Regions from separate parts of the Bradyrhizobium sp. SEMIA genome, predicted to be linked through region 2. Evidence: riboswitches for the same ligand, from Rfam matches in the RefSeq annotation. Region 2 holds a riboswitch; the other holds the start of a gene.
The links. A riboswitch is a leader RNA that binds a small molecule or an ion and turns the genes downstream of it on or off. The one in region 2 is predicted to bind cobalamin.

Region 1 (7,805 bases), 3.8 Mb from region 2:
GGTTGTATTCGGTGCATTTGGTGAAGCCGATGCAGGAGTGAATTACCGGAATTCGACGGAAGCTCTGCAACAGGCGGCAAACGATAGCGGGCCGCCGAGGGTGCCAGCGTCAGTTCAGCAACTCGACCCTGCCGGTGTCGAGCCGATACAGGCCCCCGACGACCTTTAGTCTGTTCTGCTCAACTGCCGCGTTCAGAATCGGCCCCGCCGATTTTAGTTTGTCGACGTTATCGATTACATTTTGTCGGGTTGCTTCGGCGAACGTGTCACGGGTTTGCTGGCGCGATCCTTTTACCGCAGGCGCAAGCGCAGCAACGAGGGATGAAATGTGCCCCGGCGGCGGCTTATCGTCGTGGAGCGACTTGATCGTGGCGTCTATCGCACCGCAATGATCGTGGCCAAGTACCAGGATCAGCGGCGTGTTCAGCACGGCCACCGCATATTCCATACTGGCGAGCGTGTCATCGTTGACGAAGTTACCGGCGAGCCGGCAGACAAACAGATCACCAAGTCCGCTGCCGAAGACAAGTTCAGGCGCTACGCGAGAATCGGCGCAGCTCAGAACCGCGGCATATGGATTTTGCCCATCCACCAAAACCTCACGCTCGCGCTTGAAATCGTGGCGTCGTGATACGCCCTGGACATAGCGATCGTTCCCTTCCATTAGCCGCTTCAGGGCAGCCTCCGGCGAGATCAGGTTATTCGGCTTGGGCGGCGCTTTTGCTTCCTTTGCATCGACAATGTTGTTGCCAACCCGTAGGCAAACCGCCGAAAAAGCGAACAGCAACAGCGAGCGGCGCGACGGCGCGATCTTGGTCAGATAGGTCAGAGAACAGCCTGCCTTCATGCATCTCACCTCATCGCGCGGCTTTACGCCACCCGGTGGCTTCGGCTTCCGCTTCGCTGCAGAGCCAGCGTTCACCGGGCTTGGTCATGTCGATTTGTTCGTAACTGAGTTGCCCGGGCAGGTGATAAATGCGCTCGCCATTGCGGCCCATAGTGCCTTTTATCACACACTCGGAGGAGGGCGGGTCCGATAGCAGCGCGGATCCGAGCAGGAGCGCCTGAGCGTCGACGGGAACCGAGCTCGCGCCGATGATGATCGTCCCCTTATTGCGGCGACGCCAGTCCCAGGGGGCGATGAACGCCCCCGACCACAGCCCCGCGCAGGTTTTGCTCGCCACAACTTCATAGATGACGTACGGCCCCGACGAGAGTGCCCAACCAGAGCGTACCATCCAGGCGTTCACGTCCTCGCCTTCTATAAAGCAACTGCCGCGTGACCTGCCGTATTCATCACGTCCTGTGGTATGACAATCCCACGTTCGTCCGTTCGAATGCTTGATCAGCTCGTCGCGAGCAGCTAGGCCGCAAGCCCATTTCCGACCGTGGGCGTCGAGGCAAATCTGGTCAGTTTCGGGAGCTTCGATGCCTGAGAGCCGAAGCTTGGATCGCTCGATCTCGATCGTACTGCCGTCGAGGATGCGCGGAGGACCGCGGAGCTTCGCCGCGCAGACCGGAGATGTGATGATAGCGAACAATGCGACCATCATTACGCGGTGTTTCATCCCGACAAAAACCTCTCGCTCTTGATTCATGTTCACGCACGATCCGGCGCCGCCGCATTCGGCTGCTTAAATGTTTGTCCATTATTCGGCCGCATCTTTCGACGCTTGATCTATGAAAGCGTGGGCTTCATTTCCAAGCTACGACCTGACGCTGCGTGAGGTTCAAGCGATTTCTTCCGGTGTGCGTGTCGCGGTATCCTTAGCCTCGTCGGTCTTTGTCACGGGGCGGGTACTGCACCCTCTCGACCTGAGGAGGAGATCTCCATCGCTCGGCGGCGGACTTGGTATGCGAGAGAAAACCAAGCCTCGAACGCTGTTTTCTCACGCACTTTAAGATGAAGTCGCGTGTGAATCTTGACGTCGAGTGGAAGTCAGGCGGGGAGGAGCAACCTGGCTATGCTTGTGGCAACCCGCATCGGCAGACAGAAGGCTGCCGACGGTTTCAGCGAGGGCGATGACATTTCGCTGTAAGTTCTTGTCAGGACGAGATTGATTTTCGAAAGAAATCTGGTCTCGCTTCCTCTGAGATCTGGACAAAGGCGCCGCGGAGTTCAGCTCAAGGCTCGCTGCGTAAATGAATCGGTATCGTTTGCTCAAACCGCCAATCCGCGAGCCATCTTTTGGAGAGCCACGCGTGAATGCCAATCGCATTGTGGCCTTTCGCACCTCTGCGGTGCGCCATAATCTTCGTGGTGCCGCCGCCCCGTTCGTAGAAGAACCCGATTGTCGTGGGCGGCGCGACTGGCGGCCGCTCTGTCGTAGTGCGCTTCACCGCGATCACAGGTGAAGATTGACCCGGCAAGCCCGGCACGAGGGCGTGCGTTTGCGCCAGAAGATGTGGAACGGCAACCTGCGTGGCTTCGTCGTATACGCACCGCACGAGGGGTATGCCGCCCGCGTGTTCGGACGATCGCGAGCACCATCCTGATGCCATTCGGTACGAGGCGTCAATCCGCATCATGGCTGCCCCATCGCGGCACTCGGGCAGGCCGCTCTGGTGCGGTTTAGCCGACTCAAGCTACAATCGTTCTCAACGACCTCACTACACAATGGGAATCAAATGGCTGCAGCTCCACGGGAATTGCCGGTCTCTTCTTACGCACTTGAAGTGGATGGTCGACTCAGAGCTGAATTCGCAACCAAAGACGGCGCCAGGGCAGGCGGAGCAGAACTAAAGAAGCGTTTTCCCATGCTTCAAGTCCGGATCTATGACGCGCAGACGAATGCGCGCGAGGAAATTTAGCGCCGAATCAGTCGTTCCTCGATGCCTCGCGCACGGCTCCGGGGCTCGTCGCCGGGGCCAGTCGGAAACCGGCCGATGTTCGAGGGTATGCCGACACTGCCCCATTACCCTCTTAATGGGTTTGTCGCAGCACTTGATCGTGCCGGCTCGGCGTCGGCATGCTCACCCTTCAATCGCGCGATGCGCGGCCTGCACGCCGGATCAGGGCCCGAGGCATCTCCAAGCCCGGTCCCTTGAAGAGTGGCATGGAGAGCTGGTTCCCTCGCAGATCGGTGTTCTCTCACTGCGTCGGGTGCGCTGGGAGCAAAATCTCGCCAACTGGTACGCGCCTCTGAGCTCGACTGTCGCGGAAAGGCTCGAGTAATCGTGCTGCCCGATTTTTGCCTGACGGGCTAAAGGCTGCGGGAAAGGCTCGCGACGGTTGCGAAGGAGTAAGCACCGACACTTTAGCGTTGATATTCTTGCAGTTACTCTGAGGCGGTCGGCGGTAAAGGAGCTGCGGCGCGATCTTGCTCCGCGCGACCATTAAACCGAGGGCTTTCGCTCCTTCTTACTCTTCCCGTTCCTTGGGCTCCATCCGAGCGAACCAGGAGCCAGGAGGAAAGGCCGCGATACGCTTGGCAAAGGAGGATTGCGGCTCCCAATCTTGCCCTTCGCTCTTCTCGAAAGTGATGACCCCGTTATGGGTGTAAAAACGGGGCCCTGGGATATTACAGTTCACTAAAAGCAAAACGCGCCACAGATCACCTTTTTCGGTCGGCTTGTCCTTCTGCGTCGGCAAGTAGTCCACTCCAACAGGCTCAACGATAGTGCAGCGGCCCTGCCGCAGGAGATCGCCGAGCGGGCCCTGCGTGGTCGTCACGAAGTTGAAGTTGCTCGGATCATGCAGAAAGCGAAGATTTGCGTCCCTTTCGCCATCCTTGACTTCACTGGCGATCAACCCGAGCGCCAGGGCGTGCCAGCCCAATTCGATCGGCTTTGCATAGGTCGACGCAAGTTGAAACGTGCCGTCGAGTGCGATCCTCCAGGTGATAACGTGCTGTTCGTCTAATATATCATCCGCGTGCCTGGTCCACGAAACGAAAACATAGTCGTTTCCGTCAAGTTCGGCGACGCCCCACATTCGAGGGACGAACCGTGCAACTTTCGAGACGTTGGAGATAATTTGTTCTATTGTCTCACCGTCTTGCGCTCGCCACGTTGACTTGAATCTTTCGATATGGGGGCTCTCGATAGCGCGAGCACGGTCGCCAGTCGCAGCCAGCCCGGCCAGACAGATCAGGGATCGACCGAGACAAAACAATAACGCGCGTCTTCCAGACACTTTTCTCATGACTGTTGGCCTATCTGGTTTCATCCACACGTCATTGCAGAGCGGGCAACTTCAGCCTGTTATGCGCGAGCGCAAGAAGTTAGCGACGACGCGACGGGGGACCGATGGTGTCCCGTGCGAGCAGGCGCTCTATCACGCGCCGCTAACTTCGTTGCCGGCGACAGCCTCAAGTTGCTGTGCTAGACATGCCCAGCAGGAGGAGACTGGGCATGCCGAAGACTTGCATTCCTCGTGCCAGGTTAATAGACGGCAATTCGCACCGCTTCTATGCCCTCTTTGTCGGCTTTCCGACGTGCGGGCGTCTCGATGTTTCCGTTCAGCGCGGCTTATGCACCCTCGTCACGCGCCGAATGTTCGGTGGGCGCAGCTGAACGCCTCGACCAAGTTCCTGATGAGAATTGGGAGCACGTTTGCCGCCACAGAACTGTTTGGCTCACTATCGTTACCGGAGTGTCAGCTTTCGTCCTCTGGCATGCCTCTGGGTACTCGCGGCCGAGAGGCCAGAGCGCGTTTGGCGCTTCTTTCGCGACATCCGGCACTCGCGCCGAGCATTTGGAGTCTGGCTGGCACTGCAAATCAACGTGCCGGTCAGGTATGTTGCTGACTTTGCCACGTGTCTTAGGCCTGTGCAGCACGGATCCAGCTGGTCGAGAGGGCGGCTGGATGGCGGACGCGCTCGAAAAACCTGCTGGGAAGCCTGGGACACGGATCAAATGCGTTCTGCTCCAGGCAGCAGTCCCGACCGCGGAAGCCGCTTTTATCCCTTCCACCGAACTGGCGTGCGGCCAGAGGGCAGCTGCGATGGTCATCACAATATCGCTGACTGCAGAGCGCATCTACATCGACTCAGCGATAAGGATGCGCGGTCATTCGCGTAGCGGATGCCGCAGCACCAGCTTGCGACATAATCTGAGAGGTTGACGGAAGACTTGTCTTGCCGATAATCCAAATCGTCGAGGTTCTCCGGTCCCACTTGATCCGGAGCTAAGAGGGAAGCCGGTGACAATGCCGGCGCTGCCCCCGCAACTGTGAGCGGCAAGCCGCTGTCCAACGATGTCACTGAAGCCTGCGCGGCTTCGGGAAGGCCGGACAGAAGCGATGACCCGCGAGCCAGGAGACCTGCCCCGACAATTATTCGTCCACGGGCGGGGTGTCCCGGTGGTGCGCCAAGCAGCCGTCGCACCGCGCGACTTCCCCTGCCTGCGTCCGCCACGGCCTTTGCCCCCAACATGGGGTTAACTTATGTCTCTTCTCTCCCTTCCGGTTGCCACGCTTGGAACGCCACGCATCGGTCCAAGGCGCGAGCTCAAACTCGCTCTTGAAAGCTACTGGGCGGGAAAACGCAGCGAACTGCAGTTGCTCGAGGACGCAGCTGGCCTGCGTGCCGCAAACTGGGCTCGTCAGAAATCTATCGGCGTCACCGTCATTCCATCGAACGATTTCTCGCTGTATGATCAGGTGCTCGACACAAGTGTCATGGTTGGCGCCATCCCAGAGATTTACGCTTCGAACGCCGAATCCGTTTCGCTGAAGACGTACTTCGCCATGGCCCGGGGATCACAATGCGACGATCAGGATGCGAGTTGCGGTCGCGGACCGCGCGGATTTGGCGCACCCGCTCAGGAGATGACCAAGTGGTTCGATACCAACTACCACTACATGGTCCCCGAGTTTCACAGAGGGCAGACTTTCAGGCTATGCTCTCGCAAGCCGATCGAGGAGTATGAGGAAGCCAAGGCCCTTGGCTTTCAGACCCGCCCTGTCCTGATCGGGCCGGTCACATTCCTAAAGCTCGGCAAGAGTCCCGATCCTGCGTTCCAGCCACTCTCACTACTGGATGAACTGTTACCGGCCTATATCGAGGTTCTGCAGGAATTGGCCAAACGTGGGGCAAATTGGGTTCAGTTAGACGAGCCCTGCCTGGTTCTTGATCTGGATGAGAGGACGCGGCAGTCTTTGCGACATGCCTATGATCGGCTCGCCAAGGAGGTGCCGGCCATCAAGATCTTAGTTGCCAGCTATTTCGGCGACCTCGGGAACAATCTGAACACCGCGTTGAGCCTGCCAGTTGCCGGACTACACCTCGACCTAGTTCGAGCGCCACAGTTGTTGGACCAGATCATCGCTGGCGGCCGAAGTGATCTCGTCATGTCGCTCGGTGTCGTCGACGGCCGGAATGTATGGCGGTCGAATTTGTCGTCGCTGCGCCAGCGGCTCGAACCCGCGATTGCGAAGCTCGGCAAGGACCGTGTACAGATTGCCCCATCCTGCTCGCTGCTTCATGTGCCCGTCGATGTTGAACTTGAAACCGGGCTCGTTTCCGACGTCAAGAGCTGGCTCGCTTTTGCGGTCCAGAAGATGCGGGAGCTTGCGATCCTGGCGCGGGCACTCGCAGGCGACCAGAATGTTGCGCCAGCTCTTGCCGAGTCGGAATGTGCCGCGACTGTTCGCCGGACTTCGCCGAAAATCCGTGATGCCAATGTCGCTGTCCGGATGAAAGCGATCGATCAGACCATGCGTCGACGCGGGAGCCCATTTGCCCGTCGTGCCGAGATCCAAAGCAATCGTTTCGGACTACCGGCTTTTCCTACCACGACCATCGGATCGTTTCCGCAGACCACAGAGGTCCGGAATGCCCGTGCGGCGCATGCGCGAGGCGCGATAAGTGACGAGCAATACGACAGGTTCCTCAAGGAGGAGACTGCGCGCGCCGTACGTTGGCAGGAGGACATCGGTCTCGACGTCCTCGTGCACGGCGAGTTCGAGCGCAATGACATGGTGCAGTACTTCGGCGAGCACCTCGCCGGCTTCGCATTTACCAGGAACGGATGGGTGCAGTCGTACGGCTCGCGCTGCGTCAGGCCACCGATCCTGTTTGGCGATGTGGTGCGGCCGAAGCCTATCACCGTGGACTGGTGGCGCTACGCGCAATCACTAACGAGGAAGCCGATGAAGGCCATGTTGACCGGACCGGTGACGATTTTGAACTGGTCCTTTGTTCGCGATGATATTCCCAGAAGCGAGGTCTGTCGCCAGATTGCGCTCGCGATCCGAGACGAAGTCCGCGATCTCGAGAATGCTGGTGCGACAATGATCCAGATCGACGAAGCCGCACTGCGCGAAGGAATGCCGTTGCGTCGATCTGAGTGGACGGCCTATCTCGACTGGGCCGTGGATTGCTTCAGCATCTGCTCATCGGGCGTCGCCGATGAAACGCAAATTCATACACATATGTGCTACTCGGAGTTCAACGACATCATCGGTGCGATCGCTGCAATGGACGCAGATGTCATCTCGATCGAGACGTCGCGCTCGAAAATGGAACTACTCGACGCGTTCAGGGACTACGAATATCCAAATCAGATCGGACCGGGCGTGTACGACATCCACTCCCCACGCGTTCCCGAGGCGGGCGAAATGAAGGAACTGATGGTATTGGCTCGGACCCGGCTGCAGGATTCGCAGCTCTGGATCAATCCGGACTGCGGCCTGAAGACGCGCAAATGGGAGGAAGTGCGGCCGGCACTAGCGAACATGGTCGCTGCCGCCCGCCAACTGCGCGCTGCATCCGATCCGCGAGGCCATTGATCCGGGCTTGGGTCTCTTCTCGACAAAGCGGATCTGTTGCGGTCATTTGCGCTGTCGATGATCGATGGAGCCT
Region 2 (7,805 bases):
GCGCTGGCTGGTCAAGGCCGACAGCGGCCTGAAGACCGCCCGCGATCTGAAGGGCAAGACCATCGTCGTCACCCAGGGCTCCAATGCCGTGGGCTTTGCGCAAGGCGTCAATGCGAAGGAGCAGCTCGGCTTCAACATCGTCCAGGCAAAGGACCATGCGGAATCCTTCCTGATGCTGAACACCGGCCGCGCGGCCGCCTTCATGGAGGACGATATCCTGCTCGCCGGCCTCAAGGCCGCCGCTCCGAAACCCGACGCGCTGATCTTCCTCCCCGAGGGCTATGCCAAGATCTATTATGGCCTGATGTTCACGAAAGGCGATGCAGGCTTCAAGGCGCTGGTCGATGACGTTCTTGCCAAGCAGATGGCGTCGGGCCAGTTCGAGAAGACCTATGCCAAATGGTTCACCAAGCCGATCCCGCCCAAAGGCGAGAACCTCGCGTTCCCGCTGACGGACGAACTGATGGAACGGATCGCACATCCCAGCGATGCGGTCGACTAGGCAATAGCGGAGCGCATCGCGCAGAACTGCTCGCACCCTGAGCTTCGAGGTTCGCCATGTTCACAGTGCTTTTTGAGCAGACGGCGGATGGCCAGCGCTATATCGACTGGCTGCTGTCGGGCCTCGGCTGGACGCTGGCGCTGGCGTTCTTCGGCTGGTGGATCGCCTTTGCCGTCGGCGTCATCGTCGGCATCGGCCGGACCGCGCAGAGCCGGATCGTCGCGGCCCTGGCGCGGCTCTATGTGGAGATCTTCCGCAACATCCCCGTGCTGGTGCAGATGTTCCTCTGGTACTTCGTGCTGCCGGAGATCCTCCCCGCCGCGCTCGGAAACGCCATCAAGCAGATTCCCCCGCCGTGGGGATCGTTCTTCCCGGCGCTCGTGTGCCTCGGCCTCTACACCGCGGCCAGGATCGCCGAACAGGTTCGCGCCGGGATCGAGGCGCTGCCGAAGGGACAGGTCGAGGCGGCAAGCGCGCTCGGGCTCGGCGGTTATCTGACCTATCGTTACGTCATCCTGCCGCAGGCGCTGCGCCTGATCATCCCGAGCCTGACCAGCGAGGTGATGGGCATCTACAAGAACACCTCCGTCGCTCTCACGATCGGGCTGATGGAGCTGACGGCACAGGCCCGGCAGATCAGCGAAGCGACGTTCCAGACCTTCACCGCGTTCGGCGCTGCGACGCTTGTTTACCTCGCGCTGGCGCTCATCGCCTACCAGGGCATGGCGCTGATCGACAGGGCCGTGCGCGTTCCGGGCACGGGGCACGCAGAGGATGCGGTCGAACCGGCGTCGATGCAGGCCGCCGAACAGGTCGGCTCTTTGCCCGATGCGATGGAGGTCGTGAAATGAACAGCCTCGATTTCTCCATTGTTGCTCAGGCATGGCCGTATCTCTGGTCGGGATTGCTGTTTTCGCTGGCGCTGACCGCGGTGGCTTTCGTGGTCGGCTTGATCCTCGGCACCTGTTTGGCCCTGGTGCAGCACTTCGAAGTGCCCGTGCTTGGCAAGCTCGTGCGCGGCTATGTCGCCTTGATGCGCTCGATCCCGCTGATCCTGGTCCTGTTCTGGTTCTTCTTCCTGGTGCCGATCGTGCTCGGCCATCTCGCCGGTAACGGCCGCCCGATTCCGATCGGCGCCACCTGGACCGCGTTCATCACGTTCGGTCTGTTCGAGGCCGCCTATTACTCGGAAATCATCCGCGTCGGGTTGCGGGCGGTGAACCGGGGACAGTTCGAGGCCTGCCAGGCGCTCGCATTGTCCACCTTCGACACCTATCGCTGTGTGATCCTGCCGCAGGTGCTGCGTGTCGCCAGCCCGATCATCCTGAGCCAGACCATCATCCTGTTCCAGGACACCTCGCTGGTCTACGTGCTGTCGCTCACCGATCTGCTCGGCGCAGCCTCCAAGCTCGCGCAGCTCAACGGCCGTCTGGTCGAGATGTATCTGGTCATCACGGTGGTCTACCTCGCGATCAGCTCTGTGGCATCGCAATGCGTAGCATCCTTGCGCAAGCGCTATGCGATTGCGGGAATGCGCCGATAGACAAGCGAAACCTTCGGAGGGAGCAAATGCTTCAGCAGATGAACGGGAACGGGGCCAATCGGTCCGCTTCCATCGTCACCGTCGAGAACCTGGTGAAGCGGTTCGGCAGTTTCACGGCCCTGAGCGACGTCAACCTGAATGTCGCTGCGGGCGAGAAGATCGTGCTTTGCGGTCCCTCGGGCTCGGGCAAGTCGACGCTGATCCGCTGCATCAATCATATCGAGAAGCATGACGGCGGCCGCATCGTCGTCGATGGCGTCGAGCTGACCGACCGGATGGGCGACGTCAACAGCGTCCGCCGCGAAGTGGGGATGGTGTTCCAGAGCTTCAACCTGTTTCCGCATCTTTCGGTGGTCGAGAACTGCATGCTGGCGCCGATGAAGGTGCGCGGCCTGTCCCGCGCGGAAGCGCAGGAGCGTGCGCTCGGCTTCCTGCGCAAGGTGCGCATTCACGATCAGGCGAACAAATATCCGGGGCAGCTGTCCGGCGGCCAGCAGCAGCGCGTCGCCATCGCGCGCGCGCTGTGCATGCAGCCGAAGATCATGCTGTTCGACGAGCCGACCTCCGCGCTCGACCCGGAGATGGTCAAGGAGGTGCTGGAGACCATGGTGGAGCTCGCGCGGGACGGCATGACCATGGTCTGCGTCACCCACGAGATGGGCTTTGCCCGCGAGGTCGCCGACCGCGTGGTGTTCATGGATCGCGGCTCCATCGTCGAGGAGGCCGATCCGGAAACCTTCTTCCGTGCGCCCGAGACGGAGCGGGCGAGGGCGTTCCTCGGCCAGATCATCCATTAGGAGCGGGTTGGCTCTGCGGCGACAATGAGATCCTGACGGTTCTCATCCTCGATGCTGCCCCAGCGTTCCTCACCATCGGAACGAAGCCGCCACTTCATAGCTACGCGGCGCGCCGAGGATGATCTCGTCGGCGTAGCCCGGGTCGCCCCAGGCCGCATAGCGCTTGTTCGTCAAATTCCTGACCCGGAATGAAATCCGCGTCCGGTCCACCCCCGGGAAGTACGCTTTCGGGATGTCGACGAATGCGAACGCATCGAACGTGGTGTAGGCATTCATGACGAGCAGATTGTCCTGGAAGTTGAAGCGGTCGCCGACGTGACGCATCAGGCCCCCGATCTCGACCGGCAGCGTCGTGTCGAACCGGTACGAGGCGCCGGCATTGGCGATGAAGTTCGGCACGTTGGGCGGCGTCTTGCCTGAATAGGACTGGAATACGCCATTGCCATCGACATAATTGAAATCGATGAAGCGCGACTGCACGAAGGCGACGTTGCCCCACAGTTTCAGGCCGGCGGCCGGGTTGATCGCCGCCGCAATCTCGATGCCCTTGGATTCGATCTTGCCGGCGACGTTGAAGACGATGCCGCTCTCCGGGACGTAGACGTTCTTGCGCTGGATGTCGAAGGCCGAGAACGTGGCCTCGGCCCGCTTGTCGGCCGATAGCACCTTGACGCCGGTCTCGTAGGTGCGCGACGTCGTCAGCAGGAGCGGCACGGACGGTGCGAGGATGAAGATGTTGGCCACCGTCGGGTCTGCCGCGGTCGCGTATTGGCTGTACAGCATCACGCCCGGGGTGATGTCCCAGGTGTAGCCGACGCGGCCGGTGACGGGATTGAACGTCGTCGAGAAGGGATACCCCTTCGCGGACTCCAGCGTGCCGTCGGGGAAGAAGCGGGTCCGGTCCAGCTTGATGTCCTCGAACCGGATGCCGCCGATCAACGCGAAGGTCGAGGTCAGCTTGAGCCGGTCCTCGAACGACAACGAGGCGGTGTTGACGCGGGTGTAGATCTTCTCGTCGCTGCGAGGGCCGTAGGGCCCGCGGTCGGGATTGAGCAGGTCGACGTAGTCGTTGAAGAACAGCGTGTCCTGCGAGACGTTGAACTGGTTGTTGCTCGCCGCCACGGTCGCGACGAAGCGGTTGTCCATTCCGCCAATGCTGGAATTGACGGTGAGGTCGGTGATGTTGCCGTAGAGCCGCTGCGCGTGATCCAGCGCCAGGCGCTCGCGATAGATGCTCTGCGCGCCGGCGAAGTTGCCGACAGTCTGGTCGAACGACGAGATCTCGTTGTTGAACCAGTGCCGGTGCGCGTCATAGCCGTAGACTTGGCTGCGCAGCGAGATGCTGTTGGTGATGTCCCATTGGAAGCCGCTGCGCAGCCAGAGCTCACTGGCGCCGCTGTGATTGTCGAGCACGTTGTAACTCGTGGTCAGCGTACGCGCGTCGATCGTCGGCGGGACTGGCGTGCCGCCGCCGAGGTAATAGTTGCTCCAGACCCCCGAGACGATGCCATTCGTCGGCACGATGCCCGGCCCGTTCGCCGGTACGATCGGCGTGCCCCAGTAGAAGCGGTCCTTGTCCTGCCTGTATTCGGCTGCGCCCCAGACCTTCAGGCTATCGTTGACGCGATAATTCAGCTGGCCCGAGACATTGCTGAGCCTGGAGTAGCTGTCCTCGATGAAGCTCTTGTCGTTGAAATGGCTGATGTCGAAGCGGTAGTCGAGGCCATCGATCAGCGTAGAGCCGCCCGAACCATAACCGGCGCGATAGCCGTTGAAGGAATCGTAGGAGGTGAAGGCTTCGTTGACGATCGGACCGGTATGCGGCGCTTTGGTCACGTAGTTGACGGCGCCGCCGGTTGCGCCAAGACCTGCCACCAGCGAGTCCGGTCCCTTGATGATCTCGACCTGCTGCAGGCCCGCGACATCCATGGGACGGCCGGTCATGGTCGACGGCCCGATCGGAATGCCGTTGTAGAGGGTGTTGAGCTGATCGCCGGAAAAGCCGCGCATCGAGAAGATCGCTGGTGCCCCGGGCGCATCGCCGCCAGTCACGCCGACTGCCGCCTTTGCGACGTCGGTGGTGGTCCGGATGCCCAGGTCCTGCATGGTCTGCTGGCTGATGACCTCGACGGTCGCCGGCGTCTCCCGGGCCGAAATGCCGAGGCGAGAGGAGACCCCGGCGACGGCGGCGGTGTTCAACGGTGTCGTGTCGCCGGCGGGCGGGTTGGTGGGCCTTGCAGCGATCGGTGCTGTCGGTCTTCGCCCCGTGGCCCGGCGGGCGGTCCGAGGCTTTTGGTTGCCCGGGCTGATTGCAGGCGCCGTCCTCGGTGTGGACGGGGAGACAGTCACTGGACCGATCTCCACGGGCGGCTTGTCACGGTCCACGCTCTGCGCGATCGCAGCCGCCGACAGCGACACGGAAGAGAGCAGGGAGATCAGGAAAACACGTGAATAGCCTGGCGCAACGCCGGCACGAGAATGAAGAGTTTGCACGACAACGCTCTGCGGCGACGCAAATAAACTGTCACCGCGGTTGCCTTAGTCATCTACCTTCGCCCCAGGCGGCAGATGCAGCGGCTACTTGTCCGACATCGGGGCACCCCGCCCAATGCGTTCGCGCGTGACTCATGGCTGGCAGCAGGTTTCCTGGCTCGCGGGTCATCGCCTTCGACCGCCTTCCCAGAGGCCCGAACGGGGCTCCAGTGGTTCGTTTGGTCGTCGGCTATCCGCCTACAGTTGCGGGGGCAGCCGCGGAATTGTCCGTCGAGACGGACGCACCGCATTCCCTTGAATAGTCCTTGCGGACACTACCGATCATGAAACTGGCAGCTGGCGATGAAGCCGTCAATATCCGAAGGGGACCCGTCGATTGGCCCGACCTTCGATAATGGCCATGTGTGGCTGTTTTGCCCGACCATCCAAATTCGCGCCGGCATCGATTGGCGCGCGGCGCAATTCCGCTGGCGCCTTCTGCCGCTGCAAACGCTGTTCCCGAAATCTAGAGACATTTGCGAGACCTGCGAGCGCTTCGATCGCTCGCCCAACCGCAAACCAAGGAACGCACCATGCAAACGTCGCTTCACTCCCGTCGATCCGCCATCTTCCTGCTGATGGCAGCCGTGAACATCGGACAGATTTCGATGGCGCACGGCGAGGTGCCAGTCCCCGATGCGATCGTCGGGACATGGGAGGCGGACGACGGCACGGTGAAGCTCGACATGTTCAGGAGCGGAACGGAATTCCAGGCGCGCATGCTCTACGGCAACGAGATCGTGGAGGCGGACAACGTGACCTTCAAGAAGGACGCCAAGAACCCCGATCCCGCGCTGCGTGCGCGGTCGCTGAAGAACATTGTCTTCATCGCCGGCTTGCGCTGGGAGGATGGCGAGTGGGGCGGCGGCACGATCTATGACGCCTCGTCCGGCCGCACCTACAACTGCAAGGCCACCGTCAAGGACGGCAAGATGCACCTCCGAGGCTATCTCGGGCTGCCCGCGATGGGACAAACCCGCACATTCCACCGCGCTCGCGGCTGAACGGATTTCCGCCAGGCCCGAACTGTCTTGCCAAAGCGCGGTCGCTGGTACCGCGCTTTTTCTTGGGAATACAGCGGCCCAAATCGGTCGTCAGGATTGGCGTGTTATGCAAGTCTATTGGCGCGCTTGGTCAGTCAATTCCTGCCACGGAGGCCGCAGGATAAGACAGGAACGAAGAGAGGTTGAAATGTTCGACAAGTCGAAGAGAACGGCGCTCGTCACCGGAGCGTCCTCCGGCATGGGCAAGGAAATCGCAAGGCGTCTTATCAAGGACGGATTCCAGGTCTTCGTCGCCGCGCGGCACGTCGACAAGATGGATGATCTCGTCGAGCTCGGGGCGAGGTCCCTGAGAATGGACATTTCGAGCGAGTCCGACATCCAGGCGACGGTCGATGCCATCCTGCGCGAGGTGGATGGCGTCGATGTGCTCGTCAACAACGCCGGCTTCGGCCTCTACGGTCCCGTCGAGGAGGTCGGCATCGACGAAGCGCGTTACCAGTTCGAGGTGAACCTGTTCGGCGCCGCTCGCCTGACGCAGCTTCTCTTGCCGAAGATGCGCGAAAAGCGCGCAGGCACGATCGTCAACATCACCTCGATGGGCGGCAAGATCTACACCCTCCTGGGTGCCTGGTACCATGCGACCAAGCATGCGCTGGAAGGCTGGTCCGATTGCCTGCGACTTGAACTGGCTCCGTTCGGCATCAAGGTCGTCGTCGTCGAGCCCGGCCTGATCGAGACGGGATTTGGCGATGTGGTTGCCAATGGCCTGCTCAAACGATCGGGTGGAGGTCCTTACGCCAAGCTGACGCAGGCCGTCGCGAAATCGACCCGTGCGGCTTATGGACAGGGACGCGGCACCAATCCAAGCGTCATCGCCGGCGTCGTGTCCAGGGCCGTGAAGGAGCCAAAGCCGCGCACCCGCTACGTTGCGGGTAAATATGCCTTGCCCATGATCAAGATTCGCGAATGGTTCGGCGACCGCCTGTTCGACCGCGTGATCATGAGCCAGATGCGCTAGGATTGTTCATGAGTGGTACAGCGGCAGACAGATGCAAGGTCCCCCGAGCCTTTTGGCAGGCCGTTGAACATATCGGCGTGCCGCCGGCCGTGCTGTTGCGGCAGGCGAAACTGCCGGCGACCTTGCACCTGAACGAGCAGGGGCAGGTCACCACAGTGCAATATTTTGCGCTCTGGAGAGCGCTGGAGGAGCTGAAGCCGGAGCCGGGGCTCGGCTTGATGCTGGTCCAGAGCGTCGAGACGGCGGTGCATCCGCCGTCGAGCCTCGCTGCGTTCTATGCGAGGGATTATCGCGACGGATTGCTCCGCATTGCGCGCTTCAAGCGGCTGTGCTCGCCCGAGCAGCTGCAGGTCAGGGAAGGCGAGGACGAGTGCGTTGTCGCGGTGGAGTGGCCGTATGCAACTGATCC

Region 1: another riboswitch for cobalamin. It lies ahead of metE (5-methyltetrahydropteroyltriglutamate--homocysteine S-methyltransferase); the one in region 2 lies ahead of FOM02_RS25330 (TonB-dependent receptor).

Annotation. Positions count from the first base shown of each region.
Region 1 is NZ_CP046601.1:8,953,907-8,961,711, forward strand. It holds gene FOM02_RS42845 (carbonic anhydrase) at 110-847, opposite strand; gene FOM02_RS42850 (thermonuclease family protein) at 858-1,598, opposite strand; gene FOM02_RS42855 (nodulate formation efficiency C protein) at 3,362-4,144, opposite strand; cobalamin riboswitch at 5,084-5,286, shown strand; gene metE (5-methyltetrahydropteroyltriglutamate--homocysteine S-methyltransferase) at 5,387-7,732, shown strand.
Region 2 is NZ_CP046601.1:5,195,858-5,203,662, forward strand. It holds gene FOM02_RS25310 (amino acid ABC transporter substrate-binding protein) at 1-502, shown strand, start outside; gene FOM02_RS25315 (amino acid ABC transporter permease) at 559-1,353, shown strand; gene FOM02_RS25320 (amino acid ABC transporter permease) at 1,350-2,045, shown strand; gene FOM02_RS25325 (amino acid ABC transporter ATP-binding protein) at 2,072-2,842, shown strand; gene FOM02_RS25330 (TonB-dependent receptor) at 2,912-5,335, opposite strand; cobalamin riboswitch at 5,461-5,669, opposite strand; gene FOM02_RS25335 (DUF2147 domain-containing protein) at 5,908-6,378, shown strand; gene FOM02_RS25340 (oxidoreductase) at 6,566-7,396, shown strand; gene FOM02_RS25345 (AraC family transcriptional regulator) at 7,405-7,805, shown strand, end outside.